Regions from separate parts of the Bacillus sp. FG16 genome, predicted to be linked through region 4. Evidence: riboswitches for the same ligand, from Rfam matches in the RefSeq annotation. Region 4 holds a riboswitch; each other region holds the start of a gene.
What was found. A riboswitch is a leader RNA that binds a small molecule or an ion and turns the genes downstream of it on or off. The one in region 4 is predicted to bind S-adenosylmethionine.
Positions count from the first base shown of each region.

Region 1 (3,669 bases), on a different contig from region 4:
CCTAACTTTGCACCTGAAGAAGGGCTGATTATTGGAGATTCATTAAGCGCCGATATTAAAGGTGGATATGTAGCGGGAATTGATACTTGTTGGTTTAACCCAGAAAGTAAATTAAATGATAGTGGAATTATACCGACATATGAAGTGCATAATTTTGAAGAGTTAGAAGCGTTATTAAAGCAGCGCGTGTAATAAAAAAATAGGCAGTGGAGCTTTCGTCCCCACTGCCTATTTTGATTAATTTGTAGTTTTGTTATGTTTTGGAAGTGGAAAGGCATTCCCGATAGCAGCTGCACCAAGCATTGGCAATAGCAAATTAAGCGGGAAAAACATAAGTAATAGTAATGTTATAGCTATTGGCTTTCGTAACGCATAGCTCGAAATTGCTGTCGTTACGATGGCAACAGATGCTACTGGATCTATAGGAAGAATAGATGCTACAGCGTATCCGATACTTGACCCAGAAAATATAATTGGGAAGATATGTCCACCTCGCCACCCTGTGTTCAAACAAACGGCAGTAATGCACAACTTTAAAATCCCTGAAAGAAGTAGTATCCACAAAGATAAATGGCTCCATTCAACAACTAATTCTTTTAATTGATGTTCCCCTGAAAATAATGTGTATGGAAGAAAAGTTCCTGCAATTCCTAATAAAATACCACCGAGAATTCCGAGTGTCAGCTTGTATTCTCTAAAAGGGTGAATTAACTTCTCTAATGTGAATTCTAACTTGAAATAAAAGAAACCAACTATAGCACCGATACTAGCAAGTGGAAGAAATGCGATCCATTCATTGAAAGAAAGTGAACCTTCCCCGAAATCAACAATAAAGGATCCACGATTATCGAGTTTACTCAGTAGTAAATAAACAGAAAAACCTGCGAAGGTAGTAGCTAAGTATACAATCGCCTTTTTTCCTTTAGAAAAAGCAGCAATTTGTTCTCCCTCATTTTCATTCGGTGCTAAATAACCGAATAATGGTGCGTTGAAAATGACACTTAAAGTAGCGCCAATTCCGATCTCGGTTAGCTCATCCATACCCTTCAAGGCAAATTTAAAGCGATCCCCTATCCATGTGCAAAGTCCGCCTATAATTCCAACTAGTGCGGCTTCTGGACCAAGACTAGCACCGAAAATTAAAACAATAATCGCGGTTAAAGTAGCCCGATGGACAAAGCGATATTCGATTCGACCAGTTTTTTTATATTCAGTCATCACTTCAGGCATAAGGCGTGGGTATGTACCGAAATATTTTTGTGATAGACCAACGAGGACCCCGCCAATTATTGTTACGCAAAGGGTGTAATAAGAGGGAAAAGAGAGAACTTCAGGCAAGTATCCCCAAATAAAGTGGATTCCAATATTTATTGTGACTAAAAATAACCAAACTGTAGCTCCTACTATAGATCCTAGAAGAATGCCATATAGAGCAAGTATGTACTGTATATCTTTTTTATCTGTCATGTTATACCTCCGTTATGTAAATCTTAGTAGGGAAAAAAGTGAAATATACTAGTGGAAAATGGATTGAATATATATAGTATCTTTTTGAGAGGATCGCCTATTCAACATGTAGGCTAAATTTTGGAGAATTTGAATTTATAGGTTAAATTACTTATTTAATTTTATAGACTGATTTGAGGTTTTTAAAGGTCTTTTTTGAAATAGATTAGAATATATTTCTTTTGTTGCTTTATATGAAATTGTTAACGTTTATTTTAGAACATTCAGAAAAACAGTTTGACATTAGGAAATTATTGCTATAAAATCAACGGTAATTGCATAGTCTTATCAAGAAAAGGTGGAGGGACAGGCCCGATGAAACCTTGGCAACAGCCGTATAACGGAATTGTGCCAAATCCTGCAGGTAGTAATCCTGAGAGATAAGAAAGAGCCTTTAGAGCGTGTTTTCAAACTGCTCCTTTCTTGTTTTCAGGAAAGGGGCAGTTTTTTATTTTGTATAAAAGAAAGGAGAATGAGAGATGGGAGAATCATGGGGAAAAGGAACGATTTGTGTGCAAGGTGGCTATACGCCAAAGAATGGTGAACCACGTGTTTTACCACTTTATCAAAGTACAACGTATAAATACGATACTTCAGATGATTTAGCAGCCCTATTTAACTTAGAGGCAGAAGGATATATTTATACGCGTATTGGAAACCCTACTCTAGCCGCATTTGAGCAGAAGTTATCAGATTTAGAAGGCGGTGTAGGAGCTGTTGCAACGGCTTCTGGGCAAGCAGCCATTATGCTCGCAGTTTTAAATATTTGTAGTAGTGGAGACCATTTGCTTTGCTCTTCAACGGTTTACGGGGGAACGTTTAATTTATTTGGAGTGAGTTTGCGTAAACTTGGCATTGATGTTACGTTCTTTAATCCAAATTTAACGGCAGATGAAATTGCGGCACTTGCTAATGACAAGACGAAACTCATTTATGCAGAATCATTAGGAAATCCAGCGATGAACGTTTTAAATTTCAAAGAATTTTCAGCTGCCGCTAAAGAATTAGAGGTACCTTTTATCGTTGATAATACATTAGCAACTCCTTATTTATGCCAAGCGTTTGAACATGGGGCGAATATTATTGTTCATTCTACGACGAAATATATCGATGGGCATGCGAGCTCCTTAGGCGGTATTGTAATTGACGGTGGAAACTTTGATTGGACAAATGGAAAATATCCTGAGCTTGTTGAACCAGATCCAAGTTATCACGGTGTAAGTTACGTTCAAAACTTTGGTGCAGCAGCGTATATTGTGAAAGCACGTGTTCAGCTATTAAGAGATTATGGGAATTGTATGAGCCCATTCAATGCATATATTAGCAATATTGGCTTAGAGACTTTACATTTACGAATGGAGCGTCATAGCGAAAATGCTCTCGCGGTTGCTAAGTGGCTTGCTAATCATGAACGTATTGAATGGGTGAATTATCCGGGATTAGATAGTAATGAAAATTACTCGTTAGCACAAAAGTATTTGAAAAAAGGTGCTAGTGGGGTTTTAACATTTGGGATTAAAGGGGGATTAGAAGCAGCAAAAGAATTTATCGCAAATGTAAAACTAGCAACTCTCGTAACACACGTAGCTGATGCACGAACTTGCGTTATACATCCTGCTAGTACGACGCATAGACAATTAAGTGCTGAAGATCAGCGTTTAGCTGGTGTTACATCTGATTTAATTCGTTTATCGGTTGGTATAGAAGATGTTTCTGATATTATTGCAGATTTGGAAGCAGCTCTAGTTGGAGGCAAAACACATGCCGATCATAATTGATAAAGATTTACCGGCTCGCAAAGTGTTGCAAAAAGAAAATATTTTTGTAATGACGAAGGAGCGAGCAGAAACACAAGATATACGCGCTTTAAAAATTGCTATATTAAATTTAATGCCAACGAAGCAAGACACAGAGGCGCAATTACTTCGCTTAATTGGAAACACACCGTTGCAATTAGATGTTCATTTACTTCATATGGAATCACATCTGTCTCGTAATGTAGCGCAGGACCATTTAACGAGCTTTTATAAAACGTTTCGTGATATTGAAAATGAAAAATTTGATGGGCTCATTATTACAGGAGCACCAGTTGAAACTCTTTCTTTTGAAGAAGTAGATTATTGGGAAGAGCTTAAACGTATTATGGAGTATTCAAAAACGAAT
Region 1 covers NZ_JBMDKC010000025.1:30,648-34,316, reverse strand. The annotation lists gene ACODS7_RS11755 (YjjG family noncanonical pyrimidine nucleotidase) at 1-192, shown strand, start outside; gene ACODS7_RS11750 (chloride channel protein) at 238-1,467, opposite strand; SAM riboswitch class I at 1,789-1,893, shown strand; gene ACODS7_RS11745 (bifunctional O-acetylhomoserine aminocarboxypropyltransferase/cysteine synthase) at 1,986-3,284, shown strand; gene metA (homoserine O-acetyltransferase MetA) at 3,268-3,669, shown strand, end outside.
Region 1: another riboswitch for S-adenosylmethionine. It lies ahead of ACODS7_RS11745 (bifunctional O-acetylhomoserine aminocarboxypropyltransferase/cysteine synthase); the one in region 4 lies ahead of ACODS7_RS12620 (Na+/H+ antiporter NhaC family protein).

Region 2 (3,669 bases), on a different contig from region 4:
TCCAATTAATCCGTATATCACAACAGTTTCTCCTTTTCGTATTGTAAGAGAAAGGGGAGAATGACCTTCGTGTAATAGAAGCTCTTGTACTTTAAATAGTTCCTCGCTCCCGGTTTTTGGTGCTGTATTAATAGGAAGTGTAAGTTGTTTTCCAGTCATTGCTTCCACAATTTGTTGAGCTGTAATTGTTGTAATGGTTTCAGAAAGGGCAACTTGACCATTATGTAATACAGTTACATCATCCGCGAAATTTCGAATCTCTGATAAACGATGAGAAACTAAAAGGATGCCAATTCCTTTTGATGTTAAATCTTTTAATAGTTTCCCAAAGGTTTCAACTTCTTTTGGTCCAAGAGAAGAAGTAGGTTCATCTAATAAAAGGTAATTTGTATTGTTAGATAAAGCTCTTGCGATAAGAAGTAATTGTTTTTCATGTAATGAACAGTTTGAAACATCTTCCGAAACATTTAAATTTACCTGTACAGTTTGCAAATGTTGTTTAGCAAGTGCGACTAATTTGGACTTTGAAAATAGTACTTTATTTTGCATTGCTAAATGATCGATTAGTACATTTTCTAATACAGATAATCCGGGAATAAGTCCGTGATCTACTTCTTGTGTTACGAAAGAAATGCCATGCTTTTTTGCATCGCGCGGGGAAGTAAAGGAAACAGACTGAGTATCAATTTTTATATCGCCAACAACTGGTTGAATTTCACCAGTTGCTATTTTTAGTAAAGTACTTTTTCCCGCACCGTTCATGCCTAGTAAAGCGTGTACTTTTCCTTTTTGAATATGAATAGAAACATCTTCTAGAACAGGTGTAGCGACATGATAAGAATGTGTAATGTTTTGAAGAGAGAACGTCATCATTTTTTCTCCTTCTCTAATTTTTTCATCCAAGGGGAATATGCATCTTTTGAGTCTCCCCAACCGTTTATATATTTTGATAACTGATCCATTGTTATATTTTCTTTTGGTAAACTATTTTTCTTTACTAAATAAGGTTCTAGTGAATAAATATCTGGCGTTTGTTCACCAGCAATTTTTTTGTATAAAAATCGTACTTGAACCTTACCTACTTCAGCTGGATCAGTTGCAGCTGTAGCAGTCCAAGGTGAGTTTTCTTTTTGCATGAGTTGTAAATCTTCATTGCTTAAGTCAATGCCATATACTTTTATATCTGTACGACCAGCTTGTTCAAGTGCTTTAACAGCCCCTTTAGCAAACTCATCCCACGAAGCGAAAATAGCTTGTAAATCGTCTTTTTTCGGATATTTCTTTAGTAAAGCTTCTACTTGTGTTTGTGTATCGAGCGGTGTGTTATTACTAGCAGTACCGAATCTTGCAACTTCTTTTATATTTGGATACCGTTTATAAAAAGCATCAATGATAACATTGCGACGTTCCATTGGAGCAAATCCGCCGACCCATACAACTGCGATATTTCCTTGTCCATTCAAATCTTCCGCTAACGTTTTTAATGATTTCCATGCAAGACTATAGTCATCTTGATCAATAATTGTCACACCTGGCAAGCGTAGATCGTTATCGAACGCAACTACGGGAATGTTCGCCTGTAACGCTTTTTCTACTCCAGGTTTTAGTGCTTCAGAACGGCCATGATCAATTAAAATACCATCCACTTTTGAATTAATAGCAGTATCTAAATTTGCAGCCATTTTTGCTAAATCGTTATCAGAATTGTAGACTTGTACACTGCCGCCAAATAGCTCAACTTGTTTTTTGACACCCTCAATATATTGAGAGGAAAAAGTTCCGATGGACATTTGCATAATTAATGCGATTTTTAATGGCTTCTTCATTTGGCTTGGAATTTCTGTTTGTAATTGATTTTCTACCGTTGTAGTCGCCTTTCTCACAGTTTGTTGCTTTTGTGAAGAGATAGCATCTTGTTCATTTGTACAAGATGCTAATGTAAATAAGAGAAAAATAAGTACGATGGAACATAATTTTTTCATAAAAAAATCCCTCCTAAACTAAAAAGAGAGAGGAGGGAGTGAAAATAAAAAACGCCTTTTCATATAGAAAAGACGCCTTATCATATTACTCTTATCTTTCAACACAATGTGTTGTAAGAATTAGCACCGTGCCCATAAATGGGTCGGTTGCCGGGCTTCGTAGGGCTCATCCCTCCACCTGCTCTTGATAAGACATCGAATATTTAACTATTTTGAATTATTCCACAAACGAATGGTGTTGTCAAACAGTATTTATAAAAAAATCCCTCAGGAAGAGGGATTTTAATGTGGTAAGAATATCAATTGATAAGCAAACAAAATTCCAAATACATACACAAGTGGGTGAACAGCACGGAATTTACCTTTTGCCACTTTCATAAGTGGGTATGAAATAAATCCAAGTGCGATACCTGTTGCGATACTTGATGTAAGTGGCATGCTTAAGATTACTAAAAATGCTGGGAATGCTTCATCAAATGAGTCCCAATCGATGTGGCGAACTGAACCCATCATAAGACTACCAACAATAATTAATGATGGTGCAGTAATAGCTGATACACCAGAAACGGCACTTACTAATGGTCCGAAGAATGCTGCTAGTGCGAATAGAACAGCTACTGTAACAGTTGTTAAACCAGTACGACCACCAGCTGCAACACCAGCAGATGATTCAATGTAAGCTGTTGATGGTGTTGTTCCGAACATAGAACCGATTGTTGCTGAGAATGAGTCAGATAGAAGAGCTCGTCCAGCTTTTGGAAGTTTTCCGTCTTTCATAAATCCACCTTGTTGAGCTACCCCAAGTAATGTACCTGTTGTATCAAATAATGTAACAAGGAAGAATGAGAATACAACGCCGTATAATCCGTAGTTAATTACGTCAGATACAGCAGTAATTGGATTTGAAACAATAATTCCTTCTGGTAATCCAGGCATTGATGTAACACCGTTTGAGAATGTTAATTGTCCTGTGAAGAAAGCGATAATACCAGTTAATAGCATACCGATAAATAGTGCGCCATTTACATTTAAAGACATAAGAACAATAGTAATTCCAAGCCCAGCCAATGCTAGTAGAACTGGAGCAGAGTGAAGATCACCAAGTCCAACTAAGTTTGCATCATTTTTTGTAACGATACCTGTTAAACGTAAACCGATAAAGGCGATGAAAAGACCGATACCAGCAGTAATTGCATGTTTTAAGTTTTCAGGAATTGCTTCCATTAATTTTGTACGGAAAGATGTAAATGATAGCAAAATTAAAATCATACCTGCTACGAATACAGCAGAGAATGCAATTGCGAAAGTCATGCCTTCATGCGCTTTTACAACAGAGTAAGAGAAGTAAGCATTTAATCCCATACCTGGCGCGATTGCGATTGGTAAGTTTGTAAAGATTGCCATAAATAATGTTCCGACAACAGCAGCAATAATTGTTGCTGTAAATGCTTGTTCAAATGGAACACCTGCATCCCCAAGGATAACAGGGTTTACGACAATGATATATGCCATTGTTAAGAAGGTAATAATACCTGCCATAATTTCAGTTTTAATAGAAGTTTTATGTTTTGAAAGGTTAAACATATAAACATCCTTTCTGTTTACGAATAATTTTCACAACAGTTATATATAATATTCGTTTTTTAACTATTTTGCAATAGTTTTGCATAAAAAGTTTATAACAATT
Region 2 covers NZ_JBMDKC010000048.1:27,532-31,200, reverse strand. The annotation lists gene ACODS7_RS17985 (sugar ABC transporter ATP-binding protein) at 1-873, opposite strand, end outside; gene ACODS7_RS17980 (sugar ABC transporter substrate-binding protein) at 870-1,982, opposite strand; SAM riboswitch class I at 2,071-2,176, opposite strand; gene ACODS7_RS17975 (NCS2 family permease) at 2,265-3,566, opposite strand.
Region 2: another riboswitch for S-adenosylmethionine. It lies ahead of ACODS7_RS17980 (sugar ABC transporter substrate-binding protein); the one in region 4 lies ahead of ACODS7_RS12620 (Na+/H+ antiporter NhaC family protein).

Region 3 (3,669 bases), on a different contig from region 4:
ATCTGGAGTGGTTTTTGTTTTATCTTTACCGCTTGCTGTAATGAGAAAAGTAAGTGGCTCATGACTAACTTTTATAGAAATATTACCACTTGTTGCTGGGAACCAATTTCGAGTTGTTAATTCTTTTTTTATCTCGCTCAAGTCATACCACTGACGAAAAAGTTGTTTCATGCCCTCACCTCCAACAAAAGTTTTAATTCAGCTTGCACATCTTGAAATGTTTCAAACGGTGTATAAGCAATATGATTTTCTTCGCACTTTGTAATAAGAAAGTCGCGAGCGAATACTTTATCAGCTTGTTTCGCAGCTTGTAAATCAGTAATAGAATCACCAATTACAATATGAAAGTCATTTGTATCACTTAATTTACGAATTAATGATGATTTACATAATCCGCAATAATTTTGACAATGATCATCACAAGAATGAGGCCATTTAACTGTAATGAACTCTTTTGAAAAGTCTGTTTCATTACAATAAATTTGTTCTTTTGGAATGATCCCTTGTAAAAGTGGGTAGACGAAGAAATCCATTCCACCTGATATCACGTAAAAAGAAATGTTATTTTCCTTTACGAATTGTATAAATTCATGAAAGCCACTGCGAATTTCGGCAGTTTCTTTTAAAAATTGAATTATATTATCGCGCAGATGAGTAGGTATTAATTGAAATAATTGAGAAACACCCTCTTGAATAGATAGCTCTTGTGATAAAATTCTATTTTTTACTTCTGCTGCTTCTGGTGGAGCGAATTTTTCCATAATGGACATAATGTTATCATTATTTGTAATCGTCCCATCGAAATCACAAAACACTTGAATACTCATAACTTCACCTCATGAGAGGGGTTTCCCCATATTTGTAGTGCGCTATGTAAATTAATTTCATCTACTTCATGGAGTAATTTACCTTGCAGAGTAGCTTCAATTGCAGTACGGAAAGCTTTACCACCGCCTTGCGCTCCATACGGATGCCCATGTATCCCGCCGCCGGCATTAATAACAACATCTTTACCGAAATCTTGCAGAATAAAAGGAACGAAACCAGGATGAATACCGGCAGATGGGACAGAAAAACTTTTCTTGAAAAATGCATCTTCCTCAGTTAAATATTTTGAAATGCTGAGAGCTTCTTCTTTTTCTAATGCAACGCTTCCGTATGGAGACGGGAATAAAGAAAAATCTGCACCAGCATAACGTAGTAGCTTTCCAAGTAATAATGGAGATGAAATTCCATATAACTTCGATGCCGAATAAGCACCACTTACAGCAGGGTGTGCCATAATAGGAACCGGGATTTCATCATCTTCTGCAAGTGATTGTAGTACATCTAGTCCGTAAGCAAATACGTTAAATAATAGAATATCAGCCCCAGCTTGCACTGCACGTTTTGCATTTTCTTTTAAGTCGAAAGTGCGTCCTGTTAAATTTACGGCATATAACGTTTTATGGCCGTATGTTTCATAGACTGATTGTAAAACTTCTTTTCCAGATACTATTCGTTTCGTGAGTGGTGTTAATGAGTTCTCAAATAAAATTTCATCATCTTTTACAATATCTACACCACCAATTGCTTGATCACGTAATTGAGTTTTTAAGTATCCAATATTTCGTCCAATCATTCCCTTAAAAATGCTCATTAAAAGGGGACGATCATACACTTCTATCAGGTTTCTAACGCCATCGATCCCGAACTTGGGACCAGGAAAATGTTCTTTCAATTCTTCTGAAAAAGTTAAGTCAATTAATTTTACTTCGCCATCAAGTGATAGCTTTCCGAATGTAGTTGTTAAAATCGCTGGTAAGTCTGGACTGAAATTTAATAACGGGTATTCGATTTTAATAATCCCACGTTTTACCTTTTTGCGTAAATATGAATTCGTATGTTCTTGTTCAGCTAATTCCTCAATATGAATGACGTTGCCTTTATGCTGTTTTAATTGTTCTTGTAATAAGTGTGGCAAATGAGTCCAAGAACCAATTGTTAATCCGAGTGCAATTGGTTCCGCCTTTTTTTCTAAGTTATGTGAATCGTCATGAATTAAATACGTCGCTATAATTCCGCTCATTGTTATAACCCCCTAGTTAAATAAAAAAACCTCTCAGCTAAGGAGAGGTTTTTTTACAACCAGCTCCTTATCTGTCAGCATAATGCTGCGAGAATTAGCACCGTGTCTACAATTGTAGATCGGTTGCCGGGCTTCGTCGGGCTCGTCCCTCCACCTGCTCTTGATAAGAAGTATTTAGAAATGTTTAAATTTTTAAGATAACTGAATTTTGTCAGATATTTTTCATGTTGTCAATGGCTTTTTGAAAATTTTTAATTTCTCAATTCGATTAATTGCTTCCCGCAATCGCTCCTCTGTATGCAGGAGCCCAACGCGAACATAACCTTCGCCGTGCTCACCGAAGCCAACACCTGGAGCAACTGCAACGTGTACTTTTTCTAATAAAATATTAGAAAATTCCTCAGATGTATAGCCCTCTGGTACAGGAAGCCATGCAAAGAATGATCCTTTTGGAATATCAACATTCCAACCAATGGAATGACAAGCTTCTATAAGGACATTTCTTCGAGATTCGTAACTATTTACAAGGTCTATTACGCAAGACTGTGAACTTAATAGTGCTTCGCGGGCAGCATCTTGAACTGCACCAAAAATACTAACATACATATGATCTTGCAATAGGTTAATGGTTTCAATGACACTTTCATTCCCTACTGCAAAAGCAATACGCCAGCCAGCCATATTGAAAGTTTTCGATAGAGTGTAAATTTCAATTCCTGTATCTTTGGCACCATCTGCTTGCAAGAAACTAACAGGTTTTTGACCATCAAATCCGATAGCGCCGTAAGCGAAATCGTGAACAACTAATATATTATGTTTATTAGCAAAGTGAATGGTTTTATCAAAAAAATCTTTTGATGCAGTAGCACCGGTAGGGTTATTTGGATAGTTTAAAAACATTAACTTTGCTTGCTCAGCGATAGAGTCATCAATTTGTTTATAATCCGGTAAAAAATGATTTTCTGCAATAAGTGGCATGGTTTCAAAGTGTGCCTTTGCTAAGGCAACCCCGGATAAATAATCTGGATAGCCTGGATCCGGAACGAGAATCGTATCACCAGGATTTGTAAAACAAATCGGTAATTCTACTAGTCCAGCCTTTCCGCCAAACAAAATAGCAACTTCAGTTTTTGGGTTTAATTCGACGCCGTATTCACGTTTATAGAATGTAGCTACGGCTTCCTTTAAGCTTTCATGTCCGCGAAATGGCGGATATTTATGATGAATGGTCTTTTCGGCAGCATCTTGTAAAGCTTTTACGATATGCTGCGGTGTTGGTTGATCTGGATTACCTTGACCTAGATTAATAACATCGTGACCAGCTGCAACGACTTTGTTAACTTTTGCAACAAGTGAAGCGAAAAATTGTGTTGGCAATGATGTTACTATCTCAGAAGGTTGAAATAATTTCATACTTTCCACCTCTTTTGAAAGTTGTTACAATTCTAGTGACAAATGATATAATCTTTCCAGTATTTTGTAAAGAGAAAAATAAGAATGGGGCTGAAAAAATGAAAGTCGCATGTATTCAAATGGATATTGTTTTTGGAGATGTAGAAAAAAATATTGAGAATGCTAAAAATAAAATAAGCGAAGCTATG
Region 3 covers NZ_JBMDKC010000001.1:180,278-183,946, forward strand. The annotation lists gene ACODS7_RS01085 (methylthioribulose 1-phosphate dehydratase) at 1-171, opposite strand, end outside; gene ACODS7_RS01090 (2-hydroxy-3-keto-5-methylthiopentenyl-1-phosphate phosphatase) at 168-827, opposite strand; gene mtnW (2,3-diketo-5-methylthiopentyl-1-phosphate enolase) at 824-2,068, opposite strand; SAM riboswitch class I at 2,133-2,238, opposite strand; gene ACODS7_RS01100 (pyridoxal phosphate-dependent aminotransferase) at 2,291-3,481, opposite strand; gene ACODS7_RS01105 (carbon-nitrogen family hydrolase) at 3,496-3,669, shown strand, end outside.
Region 3: another riboswitch for S-adenosylmethionine. It lies ahead of mtnW (2,3-diketo-5-methylthiopentyl-1-phosphate enolase); the one in region 4 lies ahead of ACODS7_RS12620 (Na+/H+ antiporter NhaC family protein).

Region 4 (3,669 bases):
TTATAGAGATAGAATGAGAGATAGAGTGAAACATCGAAGAGGGGGTTACAACAAATATGAAAAGAATAGGACTTGCATGGCAAATATTAATAGGACTTGCGCTTGGTATTGCAGTTGGGGCGATTTTCTTTGGCAATCCGGCGGTAGTGAGTTATTTACAACCAATTGGTGATATTTTCATCCGATTAATTAAAATGATCGTTGTACCGATTGTTGTAGCAAGTATTGTTGTTGGGGTTGCTGGTGTTGGCGATGTAAAAAAATTGGGCCGACTAGGCGGAAAAACAATTATTTACTTTGAAATTATTACAACAATTGCAATTATTGTCGGTCTATTAATTGCGAATATTTTCCAACCAGGAAAAGGCGTAAATATGGAGCAGTTAACAAAGACAGATATTTCGAAATATACACATACGACAGAGCAAGTACAAAGTCATTCATTTGCAGATACATTTGTAAATATTGTTCCAACGAACATTATGAAGTCATTAGCTGACGGAGATATGCTTGCTATTATCTTCTTCTCTGTATTATTTGGTTTAGGTGTAGCAGCAATTGGTGAAAGAGGAAGACCGGTTCTTCAATTTTTCCAAGGTGTAGCTGATGCGATGTTTTACGTAACAAACCAAGTTATGAAATTTGCACCATTTGGTGTGTTTGCGCTAATTGGAGTTACAGTTTCTACATTTGGTCTTGCTTCATTAATTCCATTAGGAAAATTACTAATTGTTGTATATGGAGCAATGATCTTCTTCGTTGTAGTTGTCTTAGGACTTACAGCGAAAATATTTGGAATTAACATTTTCCAATTCTTTAAGATTTTAAAAGACGAGCTGATTTTAGCATATTCTACAGCAAGTTCAGAAACAGTTTTACCAAAAATCATGGAGAAAATGGAGAAATTCGGTTGCCCGAAAGCAATTACATCTTTCGTTATTCCGACAGGTTATTCATTTAACTTAGATGGATCAACTTTATATCAAGCAATTGCGGCTATTTTCTTGGCGCAAATGTACGGTATTGAGTTATCTATTACGCAACAAATTACATTATTACTTGTATTAATGGTTACATCAAAAGGTATTGCAGGTGTACCGGGCGTATCATTCGTTGTATTATTAGCGACACTTGGTACAGTAGGTATTCCACCTGAAGGTTTAGCGTTCATTGCTGGTATTGACCGTATTTTAGATATGGCTCGTACAGCAGTTAACGTTGTAGGAAACTCTTTAGCAGCTGTAGTTATGTCTAAGTGGGAAGGTCAATATGACGCTGAAAAAGGACAAGCTTATTTGAAAGAGATTTCTGAAAAAGGTCAAGCAGCTTAATTATAATATGAACAAGCTCTCACATAATATGTGGGAGCTTTTCTGTATATAGAAGAGGAGCAGACATAATGAAACGTAAATATGGTGATGGTTCTTCGTGGAAGAGACTAATAGAAAAGGGTTATACGGTTAAGCAAGTAGAAGAGGGAATGCTCGGAATACTGGATATAAAAAAGGTGAGAGAGCCTAGTTGTAAAGAATATGATGGTAAAGAAATTTGTATTGCAGGTAATGGGTATACATGGGTTCAATATTTTATTAATGGAAAGAACTTTACGATTACAGCTATGTTAGATGATAGGCACAATTTAGTGCAATATTATATTGATGTGACGAAAGAATATGAAATAGATGACCGTGGTTTACCGTATTTTGATGATTTATATTTAGATGTAGTATTATTACCTAGCGGTAAGGTGTATGTATTAGATGAAGAGGAGCTAGAGGACGCTTATAAAAGTGGCGATGTCACGAAGGAAGATTATGAGCTAGCTTGGTACACGACGAAATGGATATTAGCAACAATAAAAAATAGTGAATTTTATTGGATTTCAATATTGGAAGAAGAAATCGAAAAGTTAAAATGATTATTGTATTCAAATTTTTGCATAATTACCAAAAAAATCTATACAAAAAATAATTGACTTTTGTTTTGTAAGCGAGTAAAGTTAGGGAAGAAATTATTATTAAAAAATAAATATGAAACCTTCTTATAAAGAGAGGCGGAGGGACTGGCCCTACGATGCCTCGGCAGCGGACTCGATTTCAGAGTGCTGTGCCAAATCCAGCAAGCGTGTGCTTGAAAGATGAGAAGAGTGTTTCTTATAGATGTATAAGACCTCTTCTCGTCGGAAGAGGTCTTTTGTTATTCATTAGAAAAAAGGTTGAAACTAGGGAGAGATGGTACTTTGAAAGAAACGAGAGGAAATGGTTTAGCTTTATTACCACTTGGGATATTTTTGGCGCTATTTATTGGTTCTGGAATTATTACAGGTGATTTCTATAAATTGCCGATACTTGTAGCGATTTCAATTGCTGTAGGAGTCGCTTTAGTGATGAATCGTAAAGAAAGTTTTAATGTGAAAGTCGAGCGGTTCGCTAAAGGTGCAGGAAATCCGGATATTATGATTATGGTATTAATTTTTGTGCTTGCAGGTGCATTTTCTGAAACTGCTAAAGGAATGGGTGGAGTAGACTCAACTGTTAATTTAGCGTTAACTATTTTGCCACCAGGATTTATCGTAGCTGGAATCTTTGTTATTGGTGCATTTATTTCATTAGCGATGGGAACATCAATGGGAACAATTGCAGCATTAGCACCGATTGCTGTAGGTATTAGTGGTCAAACTGATATCTCAATTGCACTTGCGATGGCTACTGTTGTTGGCGGAGCGATGTTTGGTGATAATTTATCATTTATTTCAGATACAACAATCGCAGCTGTTCGTTCACAAGGAACAGAAATGAAAGATAAGTTTAAAACGAACTTTTTAATTGTATTACCAGCGGCTATTATTACAATTGTACTATTAGTAATAGTTACTTCAGGAAGTGATACGCAGATTAAAGCGCATAGCTTTGAGTGGATAAAGATTTTACCGTACGCAGGAGTACTTATTACAGCGCTACTTGGCTGGAATGTACTTATTGTATTAGCTGGTGGAACTGTACTATCTGGTGTTATCGGTCTTATAGATGGAAGTTACACGTTAGAAAGTTTCTTTAAAAGTGTAACGACTGGAATGGGCGGTATGATGGAGTTAGTGTTACTTGCTATATTAATTGGCGGTATGGTTGAATTAATCCAATATAATGGTGGTATTCAATATTTAATGAATGTATTAACTCGTAATATTCGTTCGAAAAAAGGAGCAGAATTTGGTATTGCTGGTTTAGTGAGTATGACGAATATGTGTACAGCGAATAATACAATTTCAATTATCTTTACAGGCCCGCTTGCAAAAAATATTGCAGATCAATATGAAATAGACCCTCGTAAATCAGCGAGTGTATTAGATCTTTTCTCATGTTGTGTGCAAGGGTTAATTCCATACGGTGCCCAAATGTTAACGGCAGCAGGATTTGCAGCGTTATCTCCGGTTGAATTGTTACCATATGCATTTTATCCAATTTTAGTTGGAGTATGTGGGATTGTTTCTATTTTAATTGGGTTTCCAAGGTTTTCGAAAGTAGCTGAGAAAAAAGAGTATCATAAAACAGCTTAATTTAATATGAACGTTAGTAATTAAAAAACGTGCAGAGAATAGACTCTGCACGTTTTTTTTTGCGTAAAGGGCTGAATATGACTCGGTCTTAAGTCTGAGTTAAAAACGGTTCT
Region 4 covers NZ_JBMDKC010000028.1:19,030-22,698, reverse strand. The annotation lists gene gltP (glutamate/aspartate:proton symporter GltP) at 57-1,331, shown strand; gene ACODS7_RS12625 (ribonuclease FAU-1 family protein) at 1,400-1,918, shown strand; SAM riboswitch class I at 2,039-2,144, shown strand; gene ACODS7_RS12620 (Na+/H+ antiporter NhaC family protein) at 2,240-3,556, shown strand.